DNA from 3 places in the Streptomyces sp. NPDC058579 genome. Region 3 is predicted to be linked to each of the others. Evidence: riboswitches for the same ligand, from Rfam matches in the RefSeq annotation. Region 3 holds a riboswitch; each other region holds the start of a gene.
The links. Region 3 has a riboswitch for cobalamin ahead of ACFWRO_RS23860 (ABC transporter substrate-binding protein). Riboswitches for the same ligand answer to the same signal wherever they lie in the genome.

Region 1: another riboswitch for cobalamin. It lies ahead of ACFWRO_RS16160 (energy-coupling factor ABC transporter permease); the one in region 3 lies ahead of ACFWRO_RS23860 (ABC transporter substrate-binding protein).
Region 2: another riboswitch for cobalamin. It lies ahead of ACFWRO_RS35580 (ribonucleoside-diphosphate reductase subunit alpha); the one in region 3 lies ahead of ACFWRO_RS23860 (ABC transporter substrate-binding protein).

The regions. Positions count from the first base shown of each region.
Region 1 covers NZ_JBHXPI010000011.1:13,757-17,017, reverse strand. Annotated here, with positions in the region: gene cbiQ (cobalt ECF transporter T component CbiQ) at 1-344, opposite strand, end outside; gene ACFWRO_RS16165 (energy-coupling factor ABC transporter substrate-binding protein) at 354-716, opposite strand; gene ACFWRO_RS16160 (energy-coupling factor ABC transporter permease) at 716-1,414, opposite strand; cobalamin riboswitch at 1,443-1,667, opposite strand; gene ACFWRO_RS16155 (PTS-dependent dihydroxyacetone kinase phosphotransferase subunit DhaM) at 1,732-2,136, opposite strand; gene dhaL (dihydroxyacetone kinase subunit DhaL) at 2,133-2,747, opposite strand; gene dhaK (dihydroxyacetone kinase subunit DhaK) at 2,756-3,261, opposite strand, start outside.
Region 2 covers NZ_JBHXPI010000066.1:7,289-10,549, forward strand. Annotated here, with positions in the region: gene mctP (monocarboxylate uptake permease MctP) at 1-584, shown strand, start outside; gene ACFWRO_RS35575 (GNAT family N-acetyltransferase) at 672-1,175, shown strand; cobalamin riboswitch at 1,242-1,384, shown strand; gene ACFWRO_RS35580 (ribonucleoside-diphosphate reductase subunit alpha) at 1,510-3,261, shown strand, end outside.
Region 3 covers NZ_JBHXPI010000023.1:56,412-59,672, forward strand. Annotated here, with positions in the region: gene ACFWRO_RS23850 (amino acid permease) at 1-1,210, shown strand, start outside; gene ACFWRO_RS23855 (Mov34/MPN/PAD-1 family protein) at 1,287-1,712, shown strand; cobalamin riboswitch at 1,709-1,873, shown strand; gene ACFWRO_RS23860 (ABC transporter substrate-binding protein) at 1,910-2,887, shown strand; gene ACFWRO_RS23865 (FecCD family ABC transporter permease) at 2,893-3,261, shown strand, end outside.

The DNA of each region.
Region 1 (3,261 bases), on a different contig from region 3:
CCCAGGGACGCCGATGAGGTCCGCAGCAGCAGCTCACCGGCGTGGACCGGCCCGTCCGGCGCGAGCGCGACGAGCCCTCGCGCCCCGCCCACCTCGAACAGGAGCGGGATCGCCCCCGTCACACAGAAGCCCAGCGGGATGCGGAAGGCGCGCCACAGCTGGCGCCCGGGCACGCCCGCGGGACCGAGGAGGACGGCCAGGGTGGCCGCCGCGACCAGGACGGCGCCCGGCCACGGCGGCAGACAGACCGCGCACAGTGTCAGGCCGAAGCCGAGCACGGCCTTCTCGCACGGGTGACGGCGGCGCCAGCGACTGCTGTGCGCCGCCGCGTCGATCGGCAGCACCGGCGGCGGTTACGCGTCGCCGGACGCCGCCGAGCCGGACGCCGCCCCCGACCGCAGCGCCTTCGCCTCGGCGCGGGCCTCGCCCTGCTTACGGCCCCGGTGCACGCCGAAGTAGTACGCCAGCACACCGGCGCCGAGCGCGGCCTGCAGGGCGAACAGCGCCGACTCGATCTCGCCGGAGGCCGGCTCGTAGAGCGGGCTGAACCACGGCTCGTAGTCGGGAGCGATCTCCGTGATCGCCGCCTCCGCCTCGGCGTCCGCGCCCGCGAACGGCTCCTCCTTGTGGTCGCCGAGGCCCAGGACCAGCGGGAGCACAGCCAGGGCCGCGACGACGAGCAGGAGCAGGGAGTTGATCTTCGCGTTCCGGCTCATCAGGCGCTCGCCTCCGCGTTCTCGTTCTTCTTCCGGGACGGGAGCAGGACCCCGAGCCGGGTCAGGTCCGCCTTGCTGGACTGCTTGAGCAGCCGCATCACGAGGACCGTGAGCAGCCCCTCGCTGACGGCGAGCGGCAGCTGCGTGACGGCGAAGATGGAGCCGAACTTGGCCAGCGCCCCGGCCACACCGCTCCCCGGGTCGGGGAAGGCCAGCGCGAGCTGGACACTGGTCACGCAGTACGTCGACAGGTCCGCGACGAACGCGCCGAAGAACACGCTCACCATGAGCGGCACGTCGAACCGGCGCAGCAGCCAGTACGTACCGAATCCGGCCCACGGCCCGACGATCGCCATCGAGAACACGTTGGCGCCGAGTGTGGTGAGCCCGCCGTGCGCGAGCAGCAGCGCCTGGAACAACAGGGTGATCGTGCCCAGGACCGCCATCACCGGCGGTCGGAACAGGATCGCGCCCAGACCCGTACCGGTCGGGTGCGAGCAACTGCCCGTGACCGACGGAATCTTGAGCGCGGACAGGACGAAGGTGAACGCGCCGGACGCGCCGAGCAGCAGAGTGGACTCGGGGTTGGCCTTGACCTCACGGGTCAGCGCGCGGACGCCGTGGACGACAAAAGGAGCAGACGCGACGCCCCAGGCGGCCGCGTGCAACGGGGGTAGATACCCCTCGGCTATATGCATGGTTGGGAGACCCTCTCCAGCACCTCGTGGATGGACAACGCACCTCGGCCGGTCTCCTGGCTGACGGGTCATGCCGCCGCGGCTCCGCCTTCCCACACCGCCGCGGTCTCCCGCGGCGGTCCAGTGGCTTCCCCGGAGGGATGGAGCCGGACTTCCCGATCACAGTGGCGAGGGCCGCACCGGTACCGCACCGGTTTCCCGTACACCAAGGCGCTGTGACATTAGTGGGTTGACCAGGTACATCACAACATCGGTGCGCCCCCGGACGGTGTGTGACAGATCTCCCGCGCGCCCCCTCACGCTGTTGAGCCCCTCGCTCACTCCTTCCGGTAGGTGTACGCCTCCGCCGCCGCGGCGGTCACCGCGTCCAGGTCCCCGCCCGCGCTCGCCGTGACGAGCGCGGCGACGGCGCCCTCGACGAAGGGCGCGTCCACGAGACGGGCTCCGTCCGGCAGCTCGTCCCCCTCGGCGAGGAGCGCCTTGACGGTCAGGACGGCGCTGCCGAGGTCGACGAGGAGGGCCACCCCGGCGCCCCCGTCGACCGCGCGTGCCGCCTTGACGATCCGCTCGGAGCTGGTGCCGAGCCCCCCGTCGGGGGTGCCTCCGGCGGCGGCCACGGGCGCGGTCGCCCCGCCGCCCGCAAGCCCCCGGGCCAGGGCGGCGACGGAGTCGGCCACGGCCGCGCTGTGCGAGACCAGGACGATGCCCACCTGACCGGTCATGCGGCGGCCACCTCCGCGAGCGCGGCGATCAGCAGCGCCGACGACGTCGCCCCGGGGTCCTGGTGCCCGACCGACCGCTCGCCCAGATAGCTGGCCCTGCCCTTGCGCGCCCGCAGGGGTACGGTCGCCAGGGCGCCGGCCTCGGCCGCGTCCCGGGCGGCGGCGAAGGAGTCGCCGAGCGCCTCGGCCGCGGGCACGAGCGCGTCCAGCATCGTCTTGTCGCCGACCTGGGCCCCGCCGAGCTGACCCACGGCGGCGACCCCGGTGGCCAGCGCCGCCGCCAGCTCCTGCCGCGTCACCGCCCCGGCGTCGCCGAGCGCCTTGCCGGTGCGGCGCAGCAGCGTCCCGTACAGCGGCCCGGACGCCCCGCCGACGGTGGAGATCAACTGCCGCCCGGCGAGGACGAGTACGGCCCCGGGCGTGGCGGGCGGCTCCTTGTCCAGCACTTCCGTGACGGCGGCGAACCCCCGCTTCAGATTGGCGCCGTGGTCAGCGTCGCCGATCGCCGAGTCGAGCTCGGTGAGACGGCCGGCCTCCCGGTAGACGGCGGCAGCGGCGGCAGCAAGCCACCGACGGAAGAAATCGACGTCGAACTGCTCGACCTGGTTCATTTCCCCTCTCACCGACCCCATCGCAGAGCGGCCGTCTGCACGGGCGCGTCCCAGAGCCGCAGCAGCTCCTCGTCGGCCTCGCAGAGCGTCACCGAACAGCCGGCCATGTCGAGCGAGGTCACGTAGTTCCCGACCAGCGTGCGGGCGACGGGCACCCCGCGCTCGGCCAGCACCCGCTGCACCTCGGCGTTGAACCCGTACAGCTCGAGCAGGGGCGTGGCCCCCATCCCGTTCACCAGGGCGAGTACGGGACCGGACGGCTGAAGGTCCTCCAGTACGGCGTGGACGGCGAAGTCGGCGATCTCGCGAGAGGTCATCATCGCCCGCCGCTCCCGCCCGGGTTCACCATGAATCCCCACCCCCAACTCCAGCTCTCCCTCGGGCAGTTCAAAGGTAGGACTGCCCTTCGCGGGCGTGGTGCAGGCACTCAACGCCACGCCGAAACTCCGCGACCGCTCGTTCACCCGCCGCGCGATCGCCTCCACCCGCTCCAGAGACACCCCCTCCTCGGCGG
Region 2 (3,261 bases), on a different contig from region 3:
TCGGCGCGCTCGTACCGGCCGCGATCATGTCGATCGCCGCCGCCAACCTCTTCACCCGCAACATCTACAAGGACTTCCTGAAGCCGGACGCCACGCCGGCGCAGGAGACCAAGGTGTCCAAGCTGGTGTCGCTGCTGGTCAAGGTCGGCGCGCTGGCCTTCGTCCTCACCATGGACAAGACGGTCGCGATCAACTTCCAGCTGCTCGGCGGCATCTGGATCCTGCAGACCCTCCCGGCCCTGGTCGGCGGTCTCTTCACCCGCTGGTTCCACCGCTGGGCGCTGCTCGCCGGCTGGGCCGTCGGCATGGTCTACGGCACGGCCGCGGCGTACGGCGTGGCCAGCCCGACCCAGAAGCACTTCGGCGGCTCGTCCGCCGAGATCCCGGGGATCGGCGAGATCGGCTACATCGGCCTCACCGCCTTCGTGCTCAACGTCATCGTCACCGTCGTCCTCACCTTCGTCCTGAAGGCCGTCAAGGCGCCGGAGGGCGTGGACGAGACCTCGCCGTCGGACTACACGGCGGACGCGGGCGACAAGGGCGTCTCGACCGAGCTGCCGAAGGTCGGCGTGAGCTCGCACTGACGCCGTAACGGCACCACGTGAGGGCCCGGGGTTTCCGAGCGGAAATCCCCGGGCCCTTCGCCGTGCCCCTCGGGCAGACTGCGGGCCATGGACATCACGATCAGGGCGGTACGGCCCGAGGAGTACGAGACGCTCGGCGAGATCACCGCCCGCGCCTTCCTCGACGACGGACACCTCGACTTCGGCGAGGACGACGACTACCTGCACGTCCTGCGCGACGTGGCCCGGCGCGACGCCGAGGCCGAGGTCCTGGTCGCGGCGGACCGCTCGGGGCGGCTGCTCGGCGGGGTGACCTTCACCCCCGGAGACCGGCCGTGGGCCGACCTCGCCGGGGCGGGCGAGGCGGAGTTCCGGATGCTCGCGGTCGCGAAGGCGGCGCGCGGCCGAGGGGTCGGCGAGGCGCTCGTCCGGGCCTGTGTCGAGCGGGCGCGGACCCTGGAAGGGTGCGTACGGGTCCGGCTCTCCACGCAGCGCGGCATGTCCGGCGCGCACCGGATCTACGAGCGGATGGGTTTCGTCCGCACTCCGGAACGCGACTGGAAGCCGATCCCGGACATGGAGCCGCTGCTCACGTACGCCCTGGAGCTGTGACCCCCGGGTATTCCCTGATTCCCGAACGAATTCGGGGGCGACACAACATGTGGGGGGTGCCAAGAGCGGCGCCCCCCACATGTATGCTCGTGCTCGCTGTCGTCGCAGGGGAATCCGGTGCGAATCCGGAACTGTCCCGCAACGGTGTGCTTTTGACGGCTTCGTCCGTCCGGTCAGTCCGAAGACCTGCCGACAGCGCACCCGGTCCTTCCGTTCCGGGTGTCACAGACGTCTGGGCCTCGCGGAGTGGGCCGTGGCGCGGTTCTCCCCTGCCTTCGGGGAGCCGCCGCCCGCCTCCCGCGCCGGCCCCGAGCCGAGCGAGGGAGAGCCCCACGTGACCATCGCGCCCGCCGATCCGGCCGCAGCGATCGAGAGCGACGGCAACGAGAGCGACGGACCCGGGACCGTGCTCCTGCGGACCCTGACCGACCTCACCGCCGACCTCACGGACACCGACCCCGGCAAGGTCGCCGCCGCCGCTCTGCGGGGCCGCAACGCCGGCTCGGACGAGGCGGAGCTGCGCGAGCTGGCCACCGAGGCGGCCGCGGGTCTCATCGCCGAGGACCCGGCCTACTCCCGGCTCGCGGCCCGGCTGCTGACCATCACGATCGCGGACGAGGCGGCCTCCCAGGGCTCGGTCTGCTTCTCCGCCTCCGTCGCCGTCGGTCACCACGAGGGCCTGATCGCCGACCGCACCGCCGACTTCGTCAAGCTGCACGCCGACCGTCTCGACGCGCTCATCGACGGTAAGGCGGACGACCGCTTCGGCTACTTCGGTCTGCGCACCCTCTACTCCCGCTACCTGCTGCGCCACCCGATCACCCGCCAGGTGATCGAGACCCCGCAGCACTTCATGCTGCGCGTCGCCTGCGGCCTCGCCGAGGACGACTCCACCCGCGCGCTCGACGAGGTCGCCGCGCTCTACCGGCTGATGAGCCGGCTCGACTACCTGCCGTCCTCCCCCACGCTCTTCAACTCCGGCACCCGTCACCCGCAGATGTCGTCCTGCTACCTCCTCGACTCCCCGCTGGACGAGCTGGACTCCATCTACGACCGGTACCACCAGGTCGCGCGCCTCTCGAAGCACGCGGGCGGCATCGGCCTGTCGTACTCCCGCATCCGTGCCCGCGGTTCGCTGATCCGCGGCACCAACGGGCACTCCAACGGCATCGTGCCGTTCCTGAAGACCCTGGACGCCTCCGTGGCGGCCGTGAACCAGGGAGGCCGGCGCAAGGGCGCGGCCGCGGTCTACCTGGAGACCTGGCACGCGGACATCGAGGAGTTCCTTGAGCTGCGCGACAACACCGGTGAGGACGCCCGGCGTACGCACAACCTGAACCTCGCGCACTGGATCCCGGACGAGTTCATGCGCCGGGTCAACGCGGACGCCGAGTGGTCGCTGTTCTCCCCGGCGGACGTGCCCGAGCTGGTCGACCTGTGGGGCGAGGAGTTCGACGCCGCGTACCGCGCCGCCGAGGCGAAGGGGCTTGCCCGCAAGACCATGCCGGCCCGTGACCTGTACGGCCGGATGATGCGGACCCTGGCCCAGACCGGCAACGGCTGGATGACCTTCAAGGACGCCTCGAACCGTACGGCCAACCAGACCGCCGAGCCCGGCCACACGGTCCACTCCTCGAACCTCTGCACGGAGATCCTCGAGGTCACGGACGACGGGGAGACGGCCGTGTGCAACCTCGGCTCCGTCAACCTGGGTGCGTTCGTCGTCGGTTCGGACATCGACTGGGAGCGGCTCGACGAGACCGTCCGTACGGCCGTCACCTTCCTCGACCGGGTCGTGGACATCAACTTCTACCCGACCGAGCAGGCCGGCCGCTCCAACGCCCGCTGGCGCCCGGTGGGCCTGGGCGCGATGGGCCTCCAGGACGTCTTCTTCCAGCTGAAGCTGCCGTTCGACTCCCCCGAGGCGCGGGCGCTCTCCACCCGGATCGCCGAGCGGATCATGCTCGCCGCGTACGAGGCCTCCGCCGACCTCGCCGAGCGCAACGGCCCGGTCCCGGCCTGGGACAAGACCCGCGCCGCGCGCGGTGTCCTGCACCCCGACCACTACGACGTCGAGCTCAACTGG
Region 3 (3,261 bases):
GCTCCTCATGTACCGGCCCGTGTCCGGCTCCTTCTCGGAGTACGCACGCGAGTTCATCGGCCCCTTCTGGGGCTTCGTGACCGGCTGGACGTACTGGCTCTTCTGGGTCGTCACCGGCATCACCGAAGTCACCGCGGCCTCCGCGTACATGCAGTACTGGACCAAGAACGCCAACGGCTGGCTCGATCAGCCGCAATGGGTCTTCGCCCTGATCTTCACGGTCGTCCTGTTCCTCGCGAACCTGATCTCCGTCAAGCTCTTCGGCGAGCTCGAGTTCTGGTTCTCGATGGTCAAGGTCACCGCGATCGTCGGCATGATCCTGATCTGCGCCGGTGTCCTCACCATCGGCTTCTCCGACGCCGGTGACACCGCCTCGGTCAGCCTGCTCTGGTCCGAGGGCGGCTTCTTCCCCAAGGGCATCGGCTCGACCCTGATGACCCTGCAGATGGTCATGTTCGCCTTCCTCGCCGTCGAGCTCGTCGGTGTCACGGCGGGCGAGTCCAAGGACCCGAAGACCGTCCTGCCCAAGGCCATCAACACCGTGCCGTGGCGCATCGCCGTCTTCTACGTCGGCGCGCTGATCATGATCCTGTCGGTCGTCCCGTGGACCCACTTCCAGCCGGGCATCTCCCCGTTCGTCGCGGCCTTCGAGAAGATGGGCCTCGGCATCGGCGCCGCGATCGTGAACTTCGTCGTGCTGACCGCCGCGCTGTCCTCCTGCAACTCGGGCATGTACTCCACCGGCCGCATGCTGCGCGACCTCGCGCTCAACGGCCAGGGCCCGAAGTTCTTCACCAAGCTCACCAAGAACGGCCTGCCGCTGGCCGGTACGTCCTTCTCGGCCGGGCTGATGATGGTCGGCGTCTGGATCAACTACCAGTGGCCGGGCGAGGCGTTCAACTACGTCGTCTCCTTCGCGACCATCTCCGGCATGTGGGCCTGGATCATGATCCTGGTCTGCCAGATCCGCTTCCGCCTCAAGGCCGACCGGGGCGAGCTGCCCCAGTCCTCCTTCAAGGCCCCGGGCGGCATCTGGTTCAGCGTCTTCTCGCTCGCCTTCATCGGCATGGTCATCGTGATGATGGGCATCGACAAGGACGCGCGGATCTCGCTGTACTGCGCCCCCCTGTGGGGCCTGCTCCTGGGTGTCTCGTACCTGATCCTGAAGGCGCGCAACCCGCAGGGCGCGGCCTTCGTGAAGCGTTCCTGACCTGCTCCGTCTCGGCATTCGGGCCGTTCCGTACCACTCCTCGGTACGGGGCGGCCCGTCTGCTTATCCTGTCGCCATGCTGACCATCACCCGGGCCCTGTACGACCAGATCGTGGAACACTCCCGCGCGGACCACCCCGACGAGGCCTGCGGCGTGGTCGCGGGTCCCGCCGGCAGCGGCCGCCCCGAGCGGTTCATCCCGATGCTGAACGCGGCGCGCTCGCCCACGTTCTACGAGTTCGACTCGGCCGACCTGCTGAAGCTCTACCGCGAGATGGACGACCGGGACGAGGAGCCCGTGATCATCTACCACTCGCACACCGCCACCGAGGCCTACCCCTCGCGCACCGACATCACGTACGCGAACGAGCCCGGCGCCCACTACGTCCTGGTCTCCACCGCCGACACCGACGGCGCGGGCCCCTTCCAGTTCCGCTCCTACACGATCGTCGACGGCGTCGTGACGGAAGAGGACATCAAGGTGGTCGAGGAGTACGTGTGAGGGATACCCGCGAAGGTCGTATGACCGTCTGAGAGACTGACGCGACAATCAAGGGCGGCAGGACCCAGGAAGCCGGTGTGCAATCCGGCGCGGTCCCGCCACTGTGACCAGCGACTTCGCTCGCTGGGAGCCAGGAACTGACCTGCCGCCTCTCACCACCGACTGGGGACGTGGAAATCCCCGGAGGAGGCACGTCCGTGTTCACCCGGCACCGCCGTACCCTGCTGCCCGCCGCAGCCCTCGTCCCGCTGCTCGCCGCCTGCGCGGCCCCCGCGGAGCAGGCCGCCCCCGCGGGGAAGTCCGCGCCGGGATTCCCGTACACCGTCTCCAACTGCGGTGTGAAGACGACCTTCCAGGCGCCGCCGAAGCGGGCCGTGACCATGAACCAGCACGTCACCGAGGTCATGCTCGCCCTCGGCCTGGAGAAGTCCCTGGCCGGCACCGCCTACCTCGACGACCGGATCCTGCCCGCGTACAAGAAGGCGTACGACGCGGTGCCGGTGCTCTCCAAGGAGTACCCCTCCAAGGAGGCCCTGCTCGCCGCCAACCCCGACTTCGTCTACGGGGGTTACGCCAGCGCCTTCGACGCCAAGGCAGGGCGCGGCCGCGACGACCTGAAGAAGTCGGGCATCGAGAGCCGCCTCAACATGGAGTACTGCCCCTCCGGCGCCTCCTCCCTCGCCGACCTCTACCAGGAGGTCGACGAGGTCGCCCGGACCTTCGGCGTCCCCGAGCGCGGCGCCGACTGGACCGCCGAAGCGAAGAAGACCGTCACGGCGACCGAGAAGCGGCTCAAGGGGGTCGCCCCGGTGTCGGTCTTCGTCTACGACAGCGGCGACAAGACCGCGTTCACGGCCGGCGGCAAGGGCATCGGCAACGAGCTGATCACCCGGGCCGGCGGCCGCAACGTCTTCGCCGACCTGGACAAGACCTTCGGCGACGCGACCTGGGAGCAGGTCGTCGCCCGCAAGCCCGACGTGATCGTCATCTACGACTACGGCTCCACGACCGTCGAACAGAAGAAGAAGCGCCTCCTGGACGACCCCGCCCTCAAGGACGTCCCGGCGATCAAGAACAAGCGCTTCGCCGTCATGCCCCTCTCGGACGCGGTCCTCGGCGTCCGCGTCCCGGCCGCCGTCGACAAGCTCTCCGCCCAGCTCCACCCGAACCGGTGACGTCGGTGACGGGGCGGGCGCCGGTGAAGGCGGCCGCCCCCGTACGGGGGCCGCTCCCGTACGGTCTCGTCGTCACCGGCCTCCTCGCGGCCCTCGCGGTCGCCGTCGTCGTCGGGGTCGCCCTCGGCTCCGTACGGATACCCGTGGGCCAGGTCGTCGAGATCCTCACCGGCCGCGCCGCCCCGTCCCCGTACCGCACGATCGTGCTCGACGTCCGGCTGCCGCGCGTGCTGCTCGGCGCGGTCGTCGGCGCCGGACTCGCCGTCGTCGGCGCCGTCCTGCAGGCCCTCGTCCGCAACCGGCTCGCCGACCCCTTCCTCCTCGGGATCTCCTCCGGGGCGGCCGGCGGGGCCGTCCTCGTCCTGGTCCTCGGC